2 linked regions of the Cytobacillus luteolus genome follow. The protein of the gene in region 2 interacts with the protein of the main gene of each other region in a pairwise test. Links are inferred from orthologs where the notes say so. Each region holds a gene or a part of one and is shown on either strand. Other genes may lie near its edges.

Evidence for each region.
Region 1: the proteins of tsaE (region 2) and rlmB interact in binary tests that used the Escherichia coli proteins (3 or more experiments, as listed by UniProt). The link is inferred for Cytobacillus luteolus from one-to-one orthologs.

Annotation. Positions count from the first base shown.
Region 1 is NZ_JAGGKM010000011.1:9,530-21,899, reverse strand. What follows is about bases 4,512-7,345. They hold rlmB (23S rRNA (guanosine(2251)-2'-O)-methyltransferase RlmB), read right to left. Parts: upstream 6,384-7,345; coding sequence 5,640-6,383; downstream 4,512-5,639. Other genes in these bases: cysS (cysteine--tRNA ligase), read right to left, coding at 6,842-7,345; J2Z26_RS20815 (Mini-ribonuclease 3), read right to left, coding at 6,435-6,836; J2Z26_RS20825 (NYN domain-containing protein), read right to left, coding at 5,125-5,634; sigH (RNA polymerase sporulation sigma factor SigH), read right to left, coding at 4,512-5,009. Also shown: J2Z26_RS20870 (class I SAM-dependent methyltransferase), read right to left, coding at 1-423; rplL (50S ribosomal protein L7/L12), read right to left, coding at 563-925; rplJ (50S ribosomal protein L10), read right to left, coding at 995-1,495; rplA (50S ribosomal protein L1), read right to left, coding at 1,748-2,449; rplK (50S ribosomal protein L11), read right to left, coding at 2,562-2,987; transcription termination/antitermination protein NusG, read right to left, coding at 3,158-3,691; preprotein translocase subunit SecE, read right to left, coding at 3,807-3,989; rpmG (50S ribosomal protein L33), read right to left, coding at 4,034-4,183; more of sigH, read right to left, coding at 4,359-4,511; more of cysS, read right to left, coding at 7,346-8,239; cysE (serine O-acetyltransferase), read right to left, coding at 8,220-8,888; gltX (glutamate--tRNA ligase), read right to left, coding at 9,245-10,702; ispF (2-C-methyl-D-erythritol 2,4-cyclodiphosphate synthase), read right to left, coding at 10,734-11,213; ispD (2-C-methyl-D-erythritol 4-phosphate cytidylyltransferase), read right to left, coding at 11,234-11,923; J2Z26_RS20785 (PIN/TRAM domain-containing protein), read right to left, coding at 11,967-12,370. UniProt on the Escherichia coli protein: Specifically methylates the ribose of guanosine 2251 in 23S rRNA.
Region 2 is NZ_JAGGKM010000014.1:229-4,167, reverse strand. Bases 582-3,477 are described here. They hold tsaE (tRNA (adenosine(37)-N6)-threonylcarbamoyltransferase complex ATPase subunit type 1 TsaE), read right to left. Parts: upstream 2,311-3,477; coding sequence 1,852-2,310; downstream 582-1,851. Other genes in these bases: thiL (thiamine-phosphate kinase), read right to left, coding at 2,336-3,322; tsaB (tRNA (adenosine(37)-N6)-threonylcarbamoyltransferase complex dimerization subunit type 1 TsaB), read right to left, coding at 1,163-1,855; rimI (ribosomal protein S18-alanine N-acetyltransferase), read right to left, coding at 687-1,136; tsaD (tRNA (adenosine(37)-N6)-threonylcarbamoyltransferase complex transferase subunit TsaD), read right to left, coding at 582-690. In the rest of the region: more of tsaD, read right to left, coding at 1-581. UniProt on the Escherichia coli protein: Required for the formation of a threonylcarbamoyl group on adenosine at position 37 (t(6)A37) in tRNAs that read codons beginning with adenine.

The sequences.
Region 1 (12,370 bases), on a different replicon or contig from region 2:
CTTTTTCCCTGCACGAATTGGAGGGTTGGAGAGGATGGCAGCAAATCTTTTCTCTAGATCAACCGCATTGAATACATCACTTTTATAGATTTTAACATTAGAAACTTCATTGTTAGCTGCATTTTGCTTGGCTAAGTCAATTGCACGTTCATTCACATCGATCATCTCAACTTTTCGCGAAGAACAATCCTTTGCCAGCGAAAGACCAATAGGTCCATAACCACAACCTACATCTAGCAAATCACCTTCAATAGTAGGAAATTGAAATGTTTCGATTAGAAGGCGAGAGCCGAAATCTACTTCATTTTTCGAAAAAACTCCGCGATCACTTTTAAATTGAAGGACAATACCCCTTAAAGTAAAGTTTATATTTTGAGGATTACTTGCTGTCGACGGTTTGTTTGTATAGTAGTGTTCTGTCATTGTTATGTACCTCCTCTAATATAGGAGTTCCTGAGCTATTCTATAGCATCGTCAAAAGTGCAACTTTTTATCACTGAAGGATGTAGTCAAAAAAAGCTCGCCTGTTTTCAAGCGAGCTTTCTATTGATCAATGAAATTATTACTTAACTTCTACGTTAGCTCCAACTTCTTCAAGTTTAGCTTTTAATTCTTCAGCTTCTTCTTTAGAAACGCCTTCTTTAACAGCTTTTGGAGTGTTGTCAACTAGTTCTTTAGCTTCTTTTAAGCCAAGACCTGTTAATTCACGTACTACTTTGATAACTTTGATTTTTTGGTCGCCAGCGCCAGCTAGGATTACATCAAATTCAGTTTGCTCAGCAGCAACTTCGCCACCAGCAACAGCACCCATAGCAACAGGAGCAGCAGCAGTTACACCAAATTCTTCTTCAATTGCTTTTACTAAGTCGTTAAGTTCTAAAACAGTCATATTTTTTACAGCTTCTAAGATTTGTTCTGTAGTCATTGTAAAATCCTCCTTGTTTTTTATCCTAATATGGAAAATCGAATAGATAATTGTAATTGCGTGTTAAACTTACGCGCCTTGTTCTTCTTTTTGTTCTGCAACAGCTTTTGTAACAAGAGCGAAATTGCGCATAGGTGCTTGAAGCACGCTAAGCAACATAGAAAGTAATCCTTCGCGTGATGGAAGTTCAGCAAGAGCTTTAACTTCTTCAAGAGTAGCAATGTTACCTTCAATTACACCAGCTTTAATTTCTAATGCTTCATGCTTCTTAGCAAAGTCATTAAGAATTTTAGCAGGAGCAACTACATCTTCATTACTGAACGCAATTGCATTCGGTCCAGTTAATGCGTCGTTAAGACCAGTGATCTCAGCAGCCTCAGCAGCACGACGAGTTAATGTGTTTTTGTAAACTTTAAAATCGATTCCTGCATCACGAAGTTGTTTACGAAGTTCAGTTACTTCAGCAACACTTAGTCCACGGTAGTCAACAACGATTGTTGATTTACTAGCACGGAATTTATCAGCAATTTCAGTTACGATTTGTTTCTTTTGTTCTACTGCATTACTCATCCTTACACCTCCTGTAGATTTTTATCTCACACTTGATACCGCATCGGTGTAATCATATAAAAACCTCCACATCTCGAGACATGGAGGCTGTATAGTAAAATTCATAGATGGATTAACCATCAGCAAATCACTACACCTCGGTAGGAAATTAAGCTCTCATTGAGGCACCTACTGTCTACGGTTCAGATGAAACTATTTATTTCAAACAACAAGATTTATTATAGTTAATGACTTATAAAAAGTCAATATCCATTATTTAGAAGTAACAAAAGTTGATGGATCTACCTTAACTCCAGGTCCCATCGTTGAAGATACAGCAAGGTTTTTCATGTACGTACCTTTTGCTGCAGATGGTTTAACTTTTAACATTGTTTCGTAGATTGTTGTAAAGTTCTCAACTAGCTTGTCGCTTTCGAATGAAACTTTACCGATTGGCACGTGGATATTACCAGCTTTGTCAACACGGTATTCAACTTTACCAGCTTTGATTTCTTTAACTGCACGGTCTACGTCAAATGTAACTGTACCAGTTTTAGGATTTGGCATTAAACCTTTAGGTCCTAATACTCGACCAAGTTTACCAACTTCACCCATCATATCTGGAGTAGCTACGATTACATCAAAATCAAACCAACCTTGAGTGATTTTAGTGATGAAATCTGCATCTCCTACATAATCTGCACCAGCAGCTTCTGCTTCTTTTGCTTTTTCACCCTTAGCGAATACTAGTACACGTTGTGTTTTACCAGTACCGTTTGGAAGAACAACTGCTCCACGAATTTGTTGGTCAGCTTTCTTAGGGTCAACGCCTAAACGGAATGCAACTTCAACAGATGCATCAAATTTAGTAGTTGTTGTTTTCTTTACTAGTTCAATAGCTTCAGCTACTGAGTAAGCTTGTGTACGGTCTACTAATTTAGCAGCTTCAACGTACTTTTTGCCTCTTTTTGCCATTGTTAAAATCCTCCTCGAATGTGGTTTTAGCGGAATGGAACCTCCCACGAATAAAGGTTGCGAACTGGAAAACCATATCCGCAACCCCCAAAACAAAAGCACGCAGGGTTAATTAGTCTTCAATAACAATACCCATGCTACGTGCAGTACCTTCAACCATACGCATTGCAGACTCAACGTTTGCAGCATTTAGATCTGGCATTTTAGTCTCTGCAATCTCACGTACTTTATCACGCTTAACTGTTGCTACTTTTTTACGGTTTGGTTCACCAGAACCAGACTCAATTCCAGCTGCTTTCTTAAGTAGAACTGCTGCTGGCGGAGTTTTCGTAATAAACGTAAATGAACGGTCTTCAAAAACCGTAATCTCAACAGGAATGATTAGTCCAGCTTGTTCTGCTGTACGAGCGTTAAACTCTTTACAGAATCCCATAATGTTTACACCTGCTTGACCTAGTGCTGGTCCAACTGGTGGTGCTGGGTTAGCTTTTGCAGCAGGGATTTGTAATTTTACCATTTTAATTACTTTTTTAGCCACGAGACACACCTCCTTAAAGTCCGTGATGTGGTAATAGGGGTTTACCCTCCCACTCAACGTATTCTTTATGTGAATATAAAGAATTTTGATAGTTAGTCCTATATATCGTTAAGACATACTGACCTATGAAATATTACCACTTTTCGATTTTAATTTCAAGTTATTTAAAACTATATTTTTTCAACTTGTGAAAAATCCAGTTCTACCGGTGTTTCACGGCCGAACATATTTACATGCACTTTAACTTTTTGTTTGTCCTTATCGATATCCTCAATTGCACCTGTAAAGTTAGCAAACGGACCTTCTTTTACCTTAACTGTTTCTTTAAGCTCGAAGTCTACTTCAATCACTTTCTGTTCCATACCCATGTGTTTTAATATATTTGTAACTTCATCAGGTAATAGAGGAGTCGGTTTTGACCCTGATCCAGCAGATCCAACAAATCCAGTAACACCAGGAGTATTTCGAACAACATACCAAGAATCATCGGTCATTATTATTTCAACCAATACATACCCCGGGAATACCTTCCTTTTCGTTACTTTCTTTTTACCATTTTTGATATCAGTTTCTTCTTCTTCAGGAACGACTACTCTAAAAATTTTATCCTGCATTCCCATTGTTTCAACACGCTTTTCTAAATTTGCTTTAACCTTGTTTTCATAACCAGAATACGTATGTACTACATACCAATTTTTTTCCATTCATGTTAGGACGCTATGTCCTTCCCTCCCTAAAAAGTTTCAATTAAAAAAACCCGTCACCGGGCTTTTTTCGACTTCCTGTATTATCCATCATTATACCATGAGAATAGTATACTTATTCAATCACAAAACGAATAATTTCTGAAATTCCTAAATCAATCACAGCAAAGAACACAGAAACGAAAATAACCGTAGATAACACGATAATCGTATAACGTGTTAATTCTTTGCGCTTTGGCCAACTTACTTTTTTCATTTCGCGAACTACATCACGTAAAAACTTAGTTAAACGCTTCATTCAAGTTACCTCCAGCAATTTTGAAACAATTCTCATGTAGAGCCTCACTTAGTTTCTCGGTGAGCTGTATGAGCATTGCAAGTTTTACAAAATTTATTTATTTCAAGGCGTTCCGCTACGTCTTTTCCATTTTTCATCGTCGTATAATTACGACTTCCACAGACTACACATGCCAAAACTACTTTTTTCCGCATCGTAGCACCCCATTTCAAAGACCACGTAGGCGATTGTTAAAAATGTTAATACGTCTGACTTGACAAAAAACTTACAAATTATTTCATCTTTAAAACTTTATCATAGGCTTGTTTTTAATGTCAATACCATATGTAACCTTCACTCTATGAAACAGCTAAATGTTTTTATTTAAAACTATAGTGTAAGCTCCCTAATTTCTAAATAACGTTCGAGCTTTCTTTTTACCCGCTGAAGTGCATTATCTATCGATTTGACGTGACGATTAAGATCTTCAGAGATTTCCTGGTATGATCTACCATCGAGATACAATGCTAATACCTTACGTTCTAAATCACTTAGCAGCTCGGCCATTTTCACTTCAATGTCATCGAATTTCTCTTGATTAATAATCAATTCCTCTGGGTCTAATACTTTAGCACCAGATATAACATCCATTAAGGTTCTGTCCGATTCATCATCATAAATAGGCTTATCGAGAGATACGTAGGAATTAAGAGGAATATGTTTTTGTCGAGTGGCTGTTTTAATTGCAGTAATGATTTGACGAGTAATACATAGTTCTGCAAAGGCCTTAAAAGAAGATAGCTTGTCCTCTTTATAATCACGAATCGCCTTATAAAGGCCAATCATACCTTCCTGAACAATATCTTCTCTGTCCGCTCCAATTAGAAAATAAGACCTTGCTTTTGCACGAACAAAATTACGATATTTATTAATTAAGTAATCCAGTGCATCACTTTGACCTATATGAACTAATTCAATGACTTCTTCATCCTCGAGTAGTCCGTATTTAGTGTTGTCTTTGACATCGAAGCTTGAGCTCATACCGATCCCCCCGAACGCACATAATGGTAAAATACTAAATTCTCTTAGAAAAGTTAGTTTGTACTTTACCTAGATAGAAATATTATACAGGACAAAATAAAACAGCGTCAACCGGTCATTGTTGCCCTCTTCGCCATTTTTCGAAAATTTCTGCAACTTCATTTGATAATTGAATCTTAGAAGCTGGCTTTTTCTCTACTGTTTTTTTGACTTTATTTTCTATCCTCTTTTCAACCGAACCCATTTCATTTAGGAGTTCTCGTGCTGATTTCCTTAGTGCTCCTTGTCCAAAGATCGCCCATTGTTCAGTATAATCAGAAGTCGCTACATGAATTTGCGTTTTTATATTATTTAATTGCTTAGCTAATTTCTCGATATGTTCGTCTGCAGTCTCATTACCTTTGGTAAATATTACCTCAACCTTGTGTTTATGATTTTTCTTTTCGATTCCTTTCACAAGGTGTGCGTCAAAAACAATAATCACTCTATATCCTGTGTACGCTTGATATTCTGCCATTTTTTCAATTAGCAAATCCCGAGCTGAAGAAAGGTCCTTCGATTTTAACTCTCTTAAAGAAGGCCAAGCGCCAATGATGTTATATCCATCAACAATCAGGATATCCATATTAATTAGCTCCCTAGAGGATTACGCTTACGATAAACCTCATACATTAACAAACTTGCTGCTACTGATGCATTTAAGGAAGTAACACTCCCTGCCATTGGAAGTCTAACTAAAAAGTCACATTTATCTCTAATAAGCCTGCCTATGCCCTTTCCTTCACTACCAATAACCAAGCCAATTGGCATTGTACCGTCCATATTACGATAATCATCTTTGCCTTTAGCGTCTGTACCAACAATCCAAACACCACGTGTCTTTAACTCTTCGATTGTCTGAGCCATATTCGTGATACGAACGACTGGGATATGCTCAATTGCACCAGTAGATGCCTTAGCTACAGTTGCAGTTAACCCAACTGCTCTTCTCTTGGGAATAATAATTCCATGTGCTCCTACTGCATCTGCTGTTCTCATAATGGACCCTAGATTATGTGGATCTTCGAGTTCATCTAGCAAAAGAAAAAATGGGTCCTCACCTCTTGTTTTTGCACTATTAAATAGGTCTTCTAATTCAGCATATTTATAGGCGGCAACAGAAGCAACAACTCCCTGATGGTTACCTTCTACCATTTGGTCTATCTTCTTTTTGGGAACAAACTGAACTAGGATTCCTTTTTCTTTTGCCATCCCGACAACTTGGGTCATCTGCCCTTTCTGAGAGCCTTCTGCTATCCAAATTTTATTAATTTCTCTTTCACTTTTAAGTGCTTCCACTACCGGATTTTTTCCGATGATAAATTCACTAGACATATTTTTTCCTCCTTTCATTTATCTTGTTACGTATATATAGTTATAAGCTTTTTACTGTTCAATAATCGATATTGCCTTAGTTATAATTTCGAGCACTCGTTCTTCGTTTTTTCGAAGAAAATGGAAGCCAATTAGTGCTTCGAATGCTGTACTATATCTGTAGGTTTGTACATCTGTGTTTTTAGGGACAGTCCCTGATTTTGCATTTCTTCCTCTGCGTATGACACCTTGTTCTTCTTCTGTAAAAAAGCTTTCTTCTGCAAGAGCATGAAGTACTCTTGCTTGAGCTTTAGCCGACACATAGTTTTTCGCTTTGTTATGTAGCTGATTCGGTTTAACAGCTCCTTTAAGGAGTAGGTGATGCCTTATGTGTGTATCGTACACAGCATCACCCATATATGCTAATGCTAAACTGTTAATTTGAAGAACATCCAGCCTTTGTTCTGTTGACATTGGTATTATCCTCTTTTCCATCGAGTCCCTTGAGGAGTATCTTCAAGAATGATATTCTTTGCCTTTAATTCATCACGAATTTGATCAGACAATGCAAAATCGCGATTTTTTCTGGCTTGAATTCTCTTTTCAATAAGTGCTTCAATTTCCTCATCGAGTAATTGATCCTCTGCTAATGTTAAACCTAATACCCCAAAAAGTGTTTCGAATTCTTTTAAGAATGCCTTAATGACAACCTCTGCTGTATTTCTCTCTTGAAGATAATAGTTTGCTTGTTTCGATAGCTCAAATAGAACTGATATAGCATTGGCAGTGTTAAAATCATCATCCATTGCTTCAATAAAATCTTTTCTAAAAGAAGCAATTTTCGCTAACCATTCCTCATTAGTTGAAGTCAGGTTCGTACTGCTCTGTAATCGATGATTTAGGTTTGCAAAGGAAGTGCGTAGTCTATCTAAACCATTTTTCGTTTGATTAAGGAGCTCTTCGCTATAATTAATTGGATGACGGTAATGGACTGACAGCATAAAAAATCGAATTAATTGTGGGTCGTAATGCTTGATAATATCATGTACCAATACAAAGTTCCCTAACGACTTAGACATCTTTTCATTGTCAATATTAATATAACCATTGTGCATCCAGTAGTTTGCAAAAGTTTGGCCAGTAAGAGCTTCTGACTGGGCTATTTCATTTTCATGATGAGGAAACGAAAGGTCTTGGCCGCCAGCATGAATATCAATTGTTTCGCCTAAGAACTTCTTTGCCATTGCCGAACATTCAATATGCCAGCCAGGTCTTCCTTTCCCCCAAGGGCTATCCCAGTATATCTCTCCCTCTTTAGCTGCTTTCCACAGAACAAAATCTAGTGCATCTTGTTTTTTCTCGCCAACTTCAATTCTTGCTCCTGAACGTAGCTCATCAATTGATTGATGTGACAGCTTACCGTACCCCTCAAAGGATCTCGTTTTATAGTAAACATCTCCACCCGATTCATAAGCATAGTCTTTTTCAATCAAGGTTTCGATAAACTCAATAATAATATCAATACTTTCTGTTACCCTAGGATGAACATCTGCTCGAGAGCAACCAAGAGCCGATACATCTTCATGATAGGCATCAATAAATCGCTGTGCTACTGTTGGTACATCTACACCTAGTTCATTGGCAGCTTTAATTAGTTTGTCATCTACATCTGTAAAGTTTGAAACGAAATTCACTTCATATCCACGGAATTCAAAGTATTTTCGAACAGTATCAAAAACAATTGCTGGTCTTGCATTTCCTATATGAATATAGTTATAGACTGTAGGACCACATACATACATTTTAACTTTATTTTCTTCAATTGGACGAAAAACTTCCTTTCGCCTAGATAACGTATTATAGATTTGAATTGTCATACTTATGCTTCCTCTCTTTTTGGACTCTTGCTAACTCTTCTTGTAAATCAAAAATTCTATCTTCAAGTTCTTTCAAACGATCTGCAACTGGATCTGGAAGATCACTGTGATTTAGATCCTTTTTAACCTTCATTCCATTCTTTATAACTACCCTACCAGGGATTCCAACTACCGTTGAGTTAGCTGGTACATCATGCAAAACAACGGAACCCGCTCCAACTTTAGAGTTTTCTCCAATCGTAATGGAGCCAAGTACCTTAGCACCTGTAGCAATAAGAGCATTATCCTTAATGGTTGGGTGACGCTTACCTTTTTCTTTTCCAGTCCCCCCTAAGGTGACCCCCTGGAACACGGTAACATTATCTCCTATTTCACAGGTTTCCCCAATTACAACACCCATACCATGGTCTATAAAAAAACGTCTTCCTATTTGTGCACCTGGGTGAATCTCTATACCTGTGAAGAATCTGCTAATTTGCGAAATCAAACGAGCTAAAAAGAAAAACTTATTTTTATATAGCTTATGGGCAAGTCGATGGGACCATATCGCATGTAGTCCAGAGTATGTTAAAATAACCTCAAAATAAGATCTTGCCGCTGGATCTTGTTCAAATACAACATCGATGTCTTCTTTTAATGCTTTGAACATTATTGTCCCTCCGTTCACATTCTCTCTCTTCCAAAATAAAAAAGCGTCTCTGTGTTAAATAAACACAGAGACGCTTTGTAGGCGCGGTTCCACTCTGTTTAGGCAACAAATGCGATTGCCTCAACTCTAACCAAATAACGGATGGTATCCGCTCTTATCTACTGACTTCGTGCATACATTGCCGAGCTTTTGATAAGAGGCTCAGAGGTGCATTTCAAAAAACATCTTACGTAAACCACTTTCAGCCGGTGATGGTTCTCTCTGAAAAGAAAATGCTTTTTTACTCTCCTCATCAACACTTTTGCGTATTGCATTTTAAAGATGTACTCTTACTATATTACAAAATACTGTAATTGTTAACTAATTTGTTTTGATAGTCTTGCAATTATTTTGTCCTTACCTAGTAAGTGAATTGCTTTTGGTAAATCAGGGCCATGTGTCTGTCCTGTTGTTGCAACCCTTATTGGCATAAACAGTTGCTTTCCCTTAAATCCAGTCGCTTTTTGCACATTTTTCATCGCTGCTTTTATTTCTTCTGCTCCAAACGTAGATAGGGCTTTTACTTCATCTAAAAAGGCAGTAAGAACGGCAGGGACTTGCTCTTCTTTTAATACTTCTATGGCCTCTTCTTCAAAGGAAACATCCTCAGTAAAGAATAGTTCTGTTAATTCAACGATTTGAGCTCCAAAACTCATCTTCTCTTGGAATAATGCTATTAACTCTTTTGCCCAATCCATTTCCTGTTCACTTAAGTTTGTGTTCAATCGACCTGCTTTAATCAAGTGAGGTAGAGATAAGTCAACTAAGCGTTCGATATCAATTTGTTTCACATATTGATTATTCATCCATGTAAGTTTTTGTGTATCAAATAAAGCCGGTGATTTTGAAAGACGGTTTGAGTCAAAGATTTCAATAAATTTCTCTTTTGTAAAGATTTCTTCTTCCCCACCAGGTGACCAGCCTAATAAAGCGATAAAATTAAACAAGGCTTCTGGGATATAACCAAGCTCTTCATATTGTTCAATAAATTGAATAATGGACTCGTCACGTTTGCTTAGCTTTTTCCTGCTTTCATTCACAATCAACGTCATATGTCCAAAAACAGGAGTATCCCAGCCCATCGCTTCATAAATCATCATTTGTTTTGGTGTATTTGAAATATGATCTTCTCCACGTAGAACATGAGAAATTTGCATCAAGTGATCATCAACTGCAACTGCATAGTTGTAGGTTGGTGTTCCATCTTTTTTAACAATGACGAAATCACCGATCCCATCTGATTCAAAGGAGATTTCACCCTTAACCATGTCATTGAATGCATAGATTTTCCCTTCAGGAACGCGGAAGCGTATACTAGGAAGTTTCCCTTCGCTTTCAAATGCAGCTTGCTCTTCACTCGTTAGGTTACGATGCTTTCCTGAGTAGCGAGGCATTTCTCCTTTTGCTACTTGCTCTTCACGTTCTTTTTCAATTTCTTCTTCTGTACAGTAGCATTTATAGGCTAAGCCTTTCTCTAAAAGCTCTTGAGTATACTTAGCATAAATGTCTGTTCTTTCTGATTGACGGTATGGCCCGAACTCTCCGCCGACATCTGTACTTTCGTCCCAGTTGATTCCTAGCCATTTTAGGTATTTTAATTGGCTTTCTTCTCCACCTGCAATGTTTCGTTTTTGGTCTGTATCTTCTATACGGATTATAAATTTGCCGTTTTGGTTTCTAGCGAAAAGATAGTTAAATAGTGCTGTTCGTGCGTTACCTATATGTAAATGACCCGTTGGACTTGGTGCATATCTTACTCTGATTTCGTTTGTCATGGTACATCCTCCGTTTTTTCTTATGTTAAATTTAATCCTTACTTACAAGTAACACAGTAGCCTGAGCAGCAATACCTTCTGCTCTACCGGTGAAGCCTAGTTTTTCTGTGGTGGTTGCTTTTACGTTTACTTGAGAGATGGTTGATTCTAATAGTTCGGCAATTCTTTCTCTCATTTGTTCGATGTGTGGTGCCATTTTTGGCTTTTGTGCAATTATTGTACAGTCTATGTTTCCGAGTGTATAGCCTTCTGCTTTAACAAGTTTCCAAACATGCTGTAATAATACTGCAGAGTCTGCATCCTTAAAGTTTGGATCTGTGTCAGGAAAGTGCTTTCCAATGTCTCCTGCGGCAATTGCTCCTAAACAAGCATCTGCAATGGTATGTAATAAAACATCTGCGTCTGAATGTCCTAAGAGGCCCTTTTCATATGGGATTTCTATTCCCCCCATAATAAGTGGTCTCCCCTCTACAAGCTGATGTACGTCAAAACCTTGCCCTATTCGAATCACTTGTGTATCCCCCTTTTACCCTAAATGCCTTTCCACTTTTGTAGAATTGCTTCTGCAAAAACGAGATCTTCAGGAGTGGTTAGTTTTATATTTTGATAGTCGCTTTCTACAATAATAACCTCATGGTCCAACCTCTCAACTAGACTTGCTTCATCTGTTCCGAGGAAGTCGTCTTCCACTGCCTTTTCATGAGCTTGTTTCAATATTGAAACACGAAAAGCCTGTGGGGTTTGGACAGCCCACAAGCTTGATCGCTCAACCGTTTCTACAACTTTATTAGCATTAGTGGCTTTTTTAATCGTATCCTTAACAGGAACTCCAGCAATGGCTGCTCCTGATTCAGAAGCTGCACTTACTAATTTTGATAGGAGTTGTTGTTTCACGAAAGGTCTTGCACCATCGTGAACGAGAACAATTTCTACCCCATCTACTGCTAGTAATCCATTGTATACACTATGTTGGCGTTCTAGGCCACCCGAAACAATTGACGATACTTTATGAATAGAGTGTTTCAATACTAGTTCTTCAAATACCACTCGTTCGTTTTCGTTGACTACTAAAATAACACCAGCACAATCTTCATCTTGTTCGAAAACCATTAATGTATGAATAATAACTGGCTTACCAACTAATTCAATAAATTGTTTGTTTTTTCCCGCCTGCATTCTCTTTCCTTGCCCCGCTGCAGGTACAACCACTTGATACTTCATATTTCCTTTGCCCCTATTCATTGAAACAACTAAGACTTATTCATTATAATGCCTTTTCTAGTAGCTTTGGTTTCGCAAAAATCATTCGTCCTGCTGATGTTTGAAGTACACTTGTTACCAGTACATCAATCTTTTTACCTATATAATCCCTACCTTCCTCGACAACAATCATCGTACCATCATCGAGATAGGCAACTCCTTGATTATATTCCTTACCGTCCTTAATTACTTGTACATTTAATTCTTCACCAGGTAATACAACTGGTTTAACCGCATTTGCTAAATCATTTATATTTAACACAGCAACGTTCTGCAATTCACATACCTTATTTAGGTTAAAATCATTGGTAACTACTACACCCATTGTTAACTGTGCTAGCTTTACAAGCTTACTATCGACCTCAGCAATTTCATCAAAGTCGCCTTCATAAATCTCAACTTTGATTG
Region 2 (3,939 bases):
TTGCTCTGCATTATGTAGAGTATTAATAACGCTTGATTTTAAACCACTAAAGCTAAAATCATAGGACCCCTCTTCTAGCCAAGCTCGCGGAAGATCAATAGTAGGATTCCCTTCCCCAGCAAGTCGGTCGATATGTGGCCCACCTGGATAAGGTAGATTTAGAGTTCGAGCAACCTTATCATAAGCTTCTCCTGCTGCATCGTCTCGTGTTTCACCGATGACTTTGAAGGATCCATGCTCCTTCATATAGACGAGCTCTGTATGTCCTCCAGACACCACTAATGATAGTAAAGGAAATTGAAGTTCTTGAATCAATCGATTTGCATAGATATGCCCTGCGATATGGTGTACTCCTATTAATGGTATATTGTGCGCAAACGCAATTGCTTTTGCTGCATTTACCCCAACTAGCAATGCTCCAACTAGGCCAGGCCCTTCTGTTACAGCAATCGCATCAATATCCGAGAAATCTATGTTCGCCTGATTCATCGCTTCTTCAAGCACGATAGTCATTTGTTCTACATGATGTCTAGAAGCAATCTCAGGAACAACCCCACCAAACCTTTTATGACTTTCAATCTGAGATGCAACTACATTTGCTACGATTTCTTTTCCATTTTTTATTACTGCAACTGCTGTTTCATCACAGCTTGTCTCTATACCTAATATAATTTGGTTATCAGTTGTCATAAATTCACCCACATTACTATTGCATCTTCATTATTATCAGTATAATAATTCTTTCTAATACCACCAGGTTGAAACCCTAACTTTTTATATAAAGACTGTGCTACGACATTTGATACACGTACCTCTAACGTCATTGACAGTGCTCCATACTGCTTTGAAAGGTCCATTGCTTTTTGCATCAAAGCCTCCCCAAGCTTTTTACCTCTATATTGTGGAAGAACAGCCACATTGGTTATATGAGCTTCATCGACGACAATCCACATACCACAATACCCAATGACTCTTCCTTTATCTAACATAACAATATACTTAGCAAATTGATTGTTCATTAATTCATTATAAAAGGCCTCTCGACTCCAAGGAGTTGCAAATGCTAGATGCTCAATTACAAGAATTTGATCTATATCGTAAATCGTCATTGGACGAAAGTTAATTGTTGTTTCCATTTTGATCTCCATCTTGCTTTAATCTTCTATTTATTTTGTGATGCTAACCAGTTTGTTTCTGCTTCTACCATTCGAATATAGTTAGGAACAAAAGAATGAACATCCTGTTCTTCCCTTGTTACACCTAAAAGTGCCAATTCACTTGGACGAGGATTATTCAGGCTCGAGCTTGCAAATATAGCTAAGTCTTCTAATTCTTCCTGAATCGTTGTCTTATGAATCGCTAAGTCATTCCCCAAAAATAAAACTTTCTGATTTTCCTCTTTCAATTCCTTCAACCAGTCCTTTAGTAAAACAATCCGATCATTTTTTTTACTAACAAACTGACCTTCCTCATATGCATAAAGACCAGTATACACTTGACCTCTTCTAGCATCAAAAATTGGTGATAGACTTCCCTGAAAATATTGACCATTTGCTGCTAGAACCTCAAGGCTCGATACACCAACTAACGGTATTTTTAAAGCCCATGCCAAGGTTTTAGCTATCGTAACACCAATTCTAACTCCAGTATAAGACCCTGGACCATGTGCAACAACAATCTTTTCTACTTCACTAGGCTTAATATCACACTCTTGAAGCAACTGATGAATGGCTGGCATTACTCTTATTGAATGATTCTTCTTTAAGTTTGTAATCACTTCTCCTACAACATCGGCCCCATCCACAATTGCAATTCCCATCACATAGTTAGACGTATCAATTGCTAATACTTTCATTTTGAAAAAATCTCCTCACATACATCAATATACCTCTTACCAATTGGTTCTAGTTCGATTCTACGATTTAAATCACCTTCATGAAATAACTTAATTTCTAAACGGTCTTTAGGTAACTGCTCTTCAATTAATTTAGCCCATTCGACGACAGTGACACCGTCACCTTCAAAGTATTCATCAAAACCAAGATCTTCAAAGCTATCTTCTACACGATACACATCCATATGATAAAGAGGTAAGCGTCCCTTATATTCTTTAATGATCGTAAAGGTTGGACTACTAACCGTTCTTGTAATCCCTAAACCTTTGGCTAATCCCTTAGTAAACGTTGTCTTTCCTGCTCCTAAATCACCTTCGAGCGTAATCAAGTCCTTGGGCTGCAAAAGGCTCCCAAGTTTCTCTGCAAACTCCAAGGTTTGTTCAGGTGTATCTGTTTTAAACGTAAATTGATTCATCATATTCACCCTATGTAATTTAGCTTTATTTAAAATGATTATATCCTCTTTTTTCAAGAAGCGTTAGTGTGCCCTTTGTCGAGAGGTATACTTCGCCTTTTCCTTCAACAACGCTACCAACTTTAGTAACCAGTATATTCTGTTCTACCATCTGTTGCTGAAATACCTCCCAATCTGTTGCTGAAGTTGTACCAATTAATTCAAAGTCTTCCCCACCGAATAATGCATATTCCATGGCTCTTTCTTGACTATAGTGTAGTAGTTGATTGCTAAGCGGAAGCTTTTGTTCATCTAAATGAATATCTACATTACTAGCCTTAGCTATCTCATTTGCTTCACTAGCAACACCGTCACTAATATCATTCAATGATACACGATCTAATATTGCTAAATGACACCCAATCTCCACTCTTGGAGATGGGAGCTGATGTCTTTCAGTTAAATAGGTTTCACTGTTGTTATAGGAATAGTTACTTCCATGCTTTAATAGTAAGTCTAAGCCTGCAGCAGAATCTCCAACGGTTCCTGTTATAAATACAACATCCCCAGGTCTCGCATTACTTCTTAACAGTTTCTTCCCTTTTTCAATATAACCTATCAGGGTGACACTTACCATTAAAGGACCTGGAGAGAATACTGTATCTCCACCTATTAAATCGACCTGATAGGCTTCACTCAACTTATGCATTCCCTCATAAATAGCTTCTACATCTACCTGTGACCAAGTCTTCGGAATAGCAATTGACACTAAATAATATGCCGGTATTCCCCCCATTGCTGCAATATCACTTATATTAACAGCCAGCGCCTTATGACCAATCTGATTAGGAGACATTGTTTTGGTTGTAAAATGGACATCTTCTACCATTGTATCCAAACAAATAATCTGATCCCTATCCTGAGGCAAACCAACTAAGGCTGCATCATCACCAATACCAGCAATGAGTTGTTGATTATGTATTTTGTTCGGCTTTATTTTATCTATAAACGCAAACTCATCGTATATCGTCAAACGACTTCAACTCCAAACAAACATTTAAAAAGAAATCTCGCCAGTTGACGAGCCTAACTCATACTAAGAAAATCTACGTTCTCATCTCTGAACTACTACTAGTTTAGCTTATTTTGGGTAAAAGTACAAAATGGTGTTGGTGGTTTGTTGATCTTAGAGGGTAGGTTTGGGGCTAAAACTCATTATGAATAAATTTATTCGCGATAAGAGGCTATATTCTCGTCTTTCTCTTAAAATACTCGTGATTTACTATAACTTATTCGTCATTCGAACCCTTTTACTCGTCTTACTAAAAGAAATACTCGTATATCTATAAAAAGGCATAAAAAAAACGAAACATATCGTTTCGCACACTTTTATAAAAAATTGGTTGCGGGGACAGGATTTGAACCTGCGACCTTCGGGTTATGAGCCCGACGAGCTACCGGACTGCTCCACCCCGCGACAGTAAAAATGATTCTGTTTTCTTCTCTTGCTTAGATAGCAAGGACTGTCCCAATCTCAGTAAGCTATTCAAGAAGCAGCTCGATTGGTACAACTCGCTGAGGATTCATGGAAGTAACGCTCGTTGCTCCACCCCGCGATAGTAAAAATGATTCTGTTTTCTTCTCTTACCT